Regions from separate parts of the Brevibacillus sp. SAFN-007a genome, predicted to be linked through region 2. Evidence: riboswitches for the same ligand, from Rfam matches in the RefSeq annotation. Region 2 holds a riboswitch; each other region holds the start of a gene.
What was found. A riboswitch is a leader RNA that binds a small molecule or an ion and turns the genes downstream of it on or off. The one in region 2 is predicted to bind thiamine pyrophosphate.
Positions count from the first base shown of each region.

Region 1: another riboswitch for thiamine pyrophosphate. It lies ahead of thiS (sulfur carrier protein ThiS); the one in region 2 lies ahead of thiO (glycine oxidase ThiO).
Region 3: another riboswitch for thiamine pyrophosphate. It lies ahead of thiC (phosphomethylpyrimidine synthase ThiC); the one in region 2 lies ahead of thiO (glycine oxidase ThiO).

Region 1 covers NZ_JBQCKK010000008.1:40,991-43,250, reverse strand. The annotation lists gene ACTHO6_RS11250 (thiazole synthase) at 1-633, opposite strand, end outside; gene thiS (sulfur carrier protein ThiS) at 639-842, opposite strand; TPP riboswitch at 1,053-1,163, opposite strand; gene kapB (sporulation phosphorelay system protein KapB) at 1,205-1,588, opposite strand; gene ACTHO6_RS11235 (alanyl-tRNA editing protein) at 1,674-2,260, opposite strand, start outside.
Region 2 covers NZ_JBQCKK010000009.1:87,255-89,514, reverse strand. The annotation lists gene thiO (glycine oxidase ThiO) at 1-1,015, opposite strand, end outside; TPP riboswitch at 1,186-1,302, opposite strand; gene ACTHO6_RS12095 (excisionase family DNA-binding protein) at 1,382-1,600, opposite strand; partial or broken gene ACTHO6_RS12090 (glucose-6-phosphate isomerase) at 1,622-2,260, opposite strand, start outside.
Region 3 covers NZ_JBQCKK010000006.1:149,996-152,255, forward strand. The annotation lists gene ACTHO6_RS09920 (cation diffusion facilitator family transporter) at 1-835, opposite strand, end outside; TPP riboswitch at 1,085-1,195, shown strand; gene thiC (phosphomethylpyrimidine synthase ThiC) at 1,348-2,260, shown strand, end outside.

The DNA of each region.
Region 1 (2,260 bases), on a different contig from region 2:
CGCGACTGCCGTATTCAGCAGCACGCCGTCCGCGCCCAGCTCCATCGCTTTCGCGCAATCGGCTGGCGACCCGATGCCTGCGTCCACGATGATCGGCACTTTCGCGTCCTCGATGATGAAGCGGAGGTTGTTTTCGTTGACGATGCCTTGTCCGGAGCCAATCGGGGACGCGCCCGGCATGACGGCATGTACGCCCACCTCCTGCAAGCGCTTGGCGAGAATCGGATCGTCGTTGGTGTAAGTCAGCACGATGAAGCCTTCCTCGACCAGTATTTTCGACGCTTCCAGCGTGCCGATCGGGTCAGGCAGCAGCGTTTTCGGATCGCCGATGACCTCTACCTTAATCATGTCACACAAGCCGGATGCCCGCGCCAGACGGGCGATGCGCACCGCTTCCTCAGCCGTGTAGGCCCCGGCTGTATTCGGCAGCAGCGTGAATTTTTTCAGATCGAGCTGTTCCAAAAAGTTCGGCTCTTGCGGATTTTCCAAATTGAGCCGACGAATCGCGAATGTCAAAATTTCGGCCTCCGACGCCTCTACTGCTTTTCCTTGCGTTTCCAAATCTGCGAATTTTCCAGTCCCGAGCAAAAGGCGGGAACGAAACTCGTAAGGGCCAATTTTCCATGTATCCATGCTGGTCATCCTCCTCCGACAAAATGAACGATTTCGATGCGATCTCCGTCTGCAATCGGCGTTTGTTCATACCGGGAGCGGTCGATGATTTCTCCGTTGCGCTCCACGACGACAATCTTCTCTTGCAGGGAATACGAAGCGAGCAGGGCGCGGACTGTGTTGATCTCAGCCGACAGCTCTGCCGTTTTTCCGTTCAGCACAACAACCATGGTCTTCCTCCTTCTTGCTGCTACTTGTCGAGGGACGAAAAAACGGCCTCCCTCGCCTGCCGGAAGTCACTCCAGTCAAACGGTGGAAGCCGTATACGTATCCCATCGGACAGATGGAAGAAAAAAACCATCCGCCGTGGGATGGTTGAGTTGATCTCGTCGTCTGGTAGCAGCATTCCGGCAAATCCGCCGCAACTGCTGCACCGTGAAATCGATTCATATACCTCTTCCTCCGCTGGCATGACCCAGGTCAGGTTCAACGGTCAGTAACACGCTCGTTACAATCTCAGCCGACGATGCTCGGCCCCCGTTTGGTAGTCACCTTATGAAATTGTCGTACATTCGAGTATTACAGTACCACTCTATTTCGTGTTTGTAAAGGTTTCCTTATACATCGCTTCCAGCTCAACCAGGCAACGCTCGGCCCAGGCCGCCATTTTTTTCAGCTTTTCCATTTCCCGCTCCATCGCCGTGCGCACGGACTCCTTGTAGTCCGGCACTTCGCCGTTGTAGCGGATGACGGATGCGGCCGGGGCCATGAATTTTTCCTGGTAGGAGAGCGCCGGACGCTGGTGGAACAGCGGCACATCCACCTCGTAGGAGGTATGGAGATCGCCCTGCTGCGGGTATTTCGTCACCGCAAGCACCTTGAGCAACAGCTTCGTGTCGTGAATTTCCAGCACTTCCGCGATATATTCTCCTGTCCGCTGCGTCACGCGAACTTTATCGCCGGGGTTCCAAAACATCGTCGTTTCCTCCTCGCATCATTCATTATGGTAGGGGCTTAGGCAAAAACGGCCTTGCCACAGCTTGCCACTCACTACTCGCCCGTCAGGTCAGCGACTGGGCAAGCAACTTGCGGGCGTGCGCCAGCACTTCATCTGCGGCAGGTGCTGGTTGACCGCCGCCCTGCGCCATCGCCGGATTGCCGCCACCTTTTCCGGCAATTAACGGGAGCGTCTCCTTGAGCAGCTGGTTGACGGCGACATTCACATCCTGCCCCCGCGCAAACACAAGCTGAGTCTTCTCGCCAGTCGCTGCGGCCAGCAGGCAAACGACGTCCGGCGCCTCCGCGACCGCCAGTTGGGCGAACTGCTGCAACTGCTGGATCGTTTTGTCCGGGAAAACGTGCGCCAGGACACGCACCCCGCCCATCTGCTCCGCCGCGCCGAGCTGCTTGCGAACTTCGCCCGCAAGCAGCTGTTTTTCCGCTTCGGCGAGCCTTGCTTTCAAACTGTCCCGTTCGGCCAGCACGCGCTCTGTCTGCGCGATCAACTCCGTCTCACTGGTCGCCATCAGCTTCGCCAGCTCGCGGACGGTCGCCTGCTTGCGCGTGTAATCCCGCAAAGCCCGCAAGCCGCAGATGAACTCCAGCCGGATGTTTCCGCGATGGCGCTCCCAGCCGAGAATTTTTATCA
Region 2 (2,260 bases):
ACAGCAGAATACCGTTGCGGAAATGCCCTCCGGCAATCGACAGCCCGTCCCAGCCGGGCACGGAACCAAGCAGCGGCTTGCCATCGGCGGTAGCTGGCCGCAGTCCGCCCCACGCCTCCAGAAAAGCGGCGCTGTGCAAAGCCGGGACATACGGCATAACGCCGTTCAGGATGCTGGCCAAGCCCGCCATGGTGACTTCGCGCTGAAAGCCGCTTTCGTCTTCCGTCGCGCCGATGACGATTTTCCCGTCCTTTTTCGGGGTAATGTAGCCCGATGTGCCAAAAATCACCGTGCGCAGCGGGATGCCTGCGGAGGATACGGCCGCGATCTGGCCGCGAACCGGGCGAACCGGAATGGAAACGCCGAGCATTTCCAGCATGATGCCCGCCCAAGCGCCTGACGTGATGATCGTCTGCTCCGCCCGCAGCGGCCCGAGCGAGCTCTCCACGCCGACTACCCGACCGCCTTTTACGGCAATGCCGCTCACGACGCAGCCTGCGTGCAGCGCGACACCCTGCAGGCGGCACGCTGTCACCAGAGCGCGCAGCAGCATGCGGTTGTTGATATGTCCTTCGTACGGAGAGTAGATGGCTGCCTGCGCCTGTTCGGTCAGAAGCGGCTCCACCTCAGCCAGCTGCTTTTGTTCTGTCAAAAAGTGGACGCTGTGCCCCGCTGCTTTTTGCCAATGGTACTTCGCTTCCAATTGCGCCTGCTCGTCATCGTTGAGTGCCACCGTAAGCAGTCCGTCCAGGCTAAGCTGTACGTCCCCTCCGGTAAACTCCTCCAGCTCGGCTGCCCACTCCGGGTAATAGGACAGCGAAGTCATGCCCAGATTGAGCATCGGGCCTGGGGAGGCAAATTCCTTCAATGGCGCAAGCATCCCCGCCGCAGCGGAGGACGCCTGTCCGCCCCACTCTCCCTGCTCCACCAGCGTGACGCTGTATCCTCTTCGTGACAACTCATAGGCCAGACTTAATCCGATGATTCCTCCACCCACTATGAGACAATCGCTCACTGTTTCTCTCTCCTCGCTGTTGCAATTTGGTCGGGGCCGCTCGCCCTGCACCGCAGCTTTCGCCAAAGCCCCTGACAAAAATCCCGCGATGGACCGTTCCATAAAGAAAGCCCACCCTCTCCTTTGCAAGGAAAAGGTGGGCTTCATACGCATAGAAACCAGGAAAAAGCGCTGTTTGCCGGCAACCGTATCCCTGCGCCGGCATGATCCGGATCAGGTGCAATGGGTCGATGGTCGTATGCTCCCATCCTCTCAGCCCCGCATGAAGGACTCCCCGAGTTGCTTGATCTTTTCTTTTCGTTTCCCTACCAAGTATAGTCCTCTTGGCAGTGACCTGACAAGATGCTTCCGCGCTTCCCTCTGCTCTTAATCTTCGTCTTTCACATCGTAGCTTTCCGGAACCGTTTCGTGACGCGCCGCTTCCTCGAACTCGCGAAGCTTGCGCAGCTCCTCCAGATGGTGATTGAACTGTTCCTTGTTAATGATGTACTCGTTGCCGTCGTGGAGGGCACGGATCTTGCCCTGATGAATTTTCTCCAAAATAAACGTTTCGGGAAGCTCCAAATACGCCGCTGTTTCCTCCACGGTCAAATACGTCTTGTTCTCGCGCAATCTTGCCTCCAGTTCCGCTTTCTGCCGCTCGAATCCAGGTTTTCCCAGAAGGGCGAACATGTTGGCTTTGTACGCCTCCACCCCTGGCTGATCGAACGGGTTGACGCCTAAGAGATAGCCGCTAATCCCGCATGCCTTTTCAAAAAAGTAGATCAGGGCACCGAGATGATACGCAGTCGCCTCTGGCATCTCCACAAGCAGGTTCGGTACGCCGCCGTCCACGTGCGCCAGTACCGTTCCTTCGAAAGCCTTTTTATTGACAAACCCCATCCGTTTGCCGGACAAGAAGTTCAGCCCGTCGACATCGAGCGGGTCCTCCTGTACGGTGATGTCGACAGCGGGCTTGTTCACGGTCACGACGGTTTCAAACAAGTGCCGCATGCCGTCCTGTATGTACTGCCCCAACGAGTGCAGGTCCGCGGAAAACTCCGCCGACGCGGGGAAAATGCCTTTGCCGTCCTTTCCTTCCGACTCTCCGAACAACTGCTTCCACCACTCCGCAAAAAAGCGGAACTGCGGCTCGTAGCTGACCAGAAGCTCTACGGTCTTGCCTTTGCGGTACAGGGCATTGCGAATCGCCGCATACTGGTAGCACGGGTTTTCGTGCAAATCCATCACCATGTAGCGCTCGCT
Region 3 (2,260 bases), on a different contig from region 2:
TATTGATTTTGTGCACATACTTCATACGCTCTTCAATCTTTTCGGTAATCGAGTGGCTTTCCACCACATTCAACTTCGGATCGACGTGAATCACCACGTCCACCAGCACGCTGCTGCCGTGATAACGCGCCTTGATATCGCTGATCGCCTTCACCCCGGAAATGGAGACGATCGTTTCCTTCAGTTCCTCGAGCTGCCCCACATCGAAGCCATCGGTCAAGCGATGGGTCGCCTCTCGGAAAATATCCCACGCCGTTTTCAGGATGATCCCCCCAACGATAAGCGCAGCCAGCGGGTCGAGCCAATGCAGTTGAAACTGTGCGCCCGCAACTCCCGCAAACGTACCGATGCTGACGAAGGCATCCGAACGATTGTCGGCAGCGGCGGCGAGCAACGCCTGGCTGTTCGTTTTCACGGCCAGCTGACGGTTGTATCGGTATACCCCGAGCATGATGCCGGCTGTTGCCAGAGCCGTCCAGCCCGCCAACAGGTCCGGAGCGCTATGGTTGGCGTCCATCAGCGACGGAATCGCTCCTGTAATGACCTCCAGCCCGACAAACAGCATGATAAATGACGCGACCAGCGCCGAGATCGTCTCTGCGCGAAAATGCCCGTACGGATGATCGCGATCAGGCGGCTTGCGCGCGATGCGCAGCCCGATCAGCACGGCTATGGATGCCACCACGTCCGTCGAGTTGTTCAGCCCATCCGCCATCAGCGCTTCCGAACCGGTCAGCACCGCAACCCCTATTTTTAACGCCGAGCAAAAAAGATAGGCGACAATACTAACCCAAGCCCCTCGCTCGCCTCGCTTCAAATCCGAATATACATCCACACTCCATCACCCCAAAAATCTCAATCGCCCTTTTCGCTCAACGTTGTCAGAACAGAACGGATAAAAGCGGTTTCTCGTTTTCGAATCTCATCGTAACAGACAAAATTCGTGTGGGTCTACAGAAACAGTTTTAGTCCGATTCATGAGTATAGAGGCGGGGAAAATGTGTTGCCCTGCGGCAATTTTTGTTGGAAACTTTTTCTTGCCAAATACAGTGTTCTCCGGTATCCTGATTTTGCAACGAAACCAAAAACAAGCACGGGAGCTTGGAAATCACCAGGCTGAGAGGATGGTACTGTGCCATCGACCGTTGAACCTGAACTGGGTAATGCCAGCGGAGGAATGTCCATATGACAGATGAGCGATGCGTATCTGTACGTTCGGGATACCGTCTCTTCTCTGCTCTCGCGTCTGGCGTCGCATGTTCCCATGCGGCGTTTTTTCGCGACGGGCCTCTTTCGCCTCCCTACAAGGTTCGCGCTTTCGTGCAACCACGCCAAGGAGGTTTTTTTATGTCATCCCTTTCATCTTTTCCCGGAAGCCGCAAAGTATACGAGGTAGGCAGCCGCCCCGACATTCGCGTGCCGATGCGCGAAATTGCGCTATCGCCTACGGAGGGGCTGTACGGCACCACGCCAAACCCGCCGCTGCGCGTGTACGACACAAGCGGCGAATACACGGCCGAAGGTTATGTCGCCGATATCCAAAAAGGGCTGCCGTTCGTGCGCCAGCGCTGGATCGAGGAGCGAGGCGATACGGAGAGCTACGCCGGCCGCGAGCCAAAGCCTGTGGACAACGGAATCCGAAACGCCGACAGCGCAGGGAAAATGCCCGCTTTCCCGCGCGAAGGCTATCAGCCGAGACGGGCGAAGGCAGGCAAGGCAGTCACCCAGCTTCACTATGCCCGCCGTAACATCATCACGCCGGAGATGGAGTACATCGCCATCCGCGAAGGCGTCACGCCGGAGTTTGTCCGCGCTGAGGTGGCGGCAGGCCGCGCGATCATTCCCGCCAATATCAATCATCCGGAGGCGGAGCCGATGATTATCGGCCGCCATTTTCACGTCAAGGTCAACGCCAACATCGGCACTTCCGCCGTCAGCTCCTCGATGGAAGAGGAGGTCGAGAAAATGATCTGGGCGGTACACTGGGGCGCGGACACGATCATGGACCTGTCGACCGGAAAGCACATCCACACGACCCGCGAGTGGATTATCCGCAACAGCCCTGTGCCTGTGGGAACCGTGCCGATCTACCAGGCGCTGGAAAAGGTGAACGGCAAAGCGGAGGATCTCACCTGGGAAATCTATCGGGACACGCTGATTGAACAGGCAGAGCAAGGCGTCGATTACTTTACCATCCACGCCGGTGTCCTGCTCCGCTACATTCCGCTGACCGCGAAGCGCGTGACCGGAATCGTTTCGC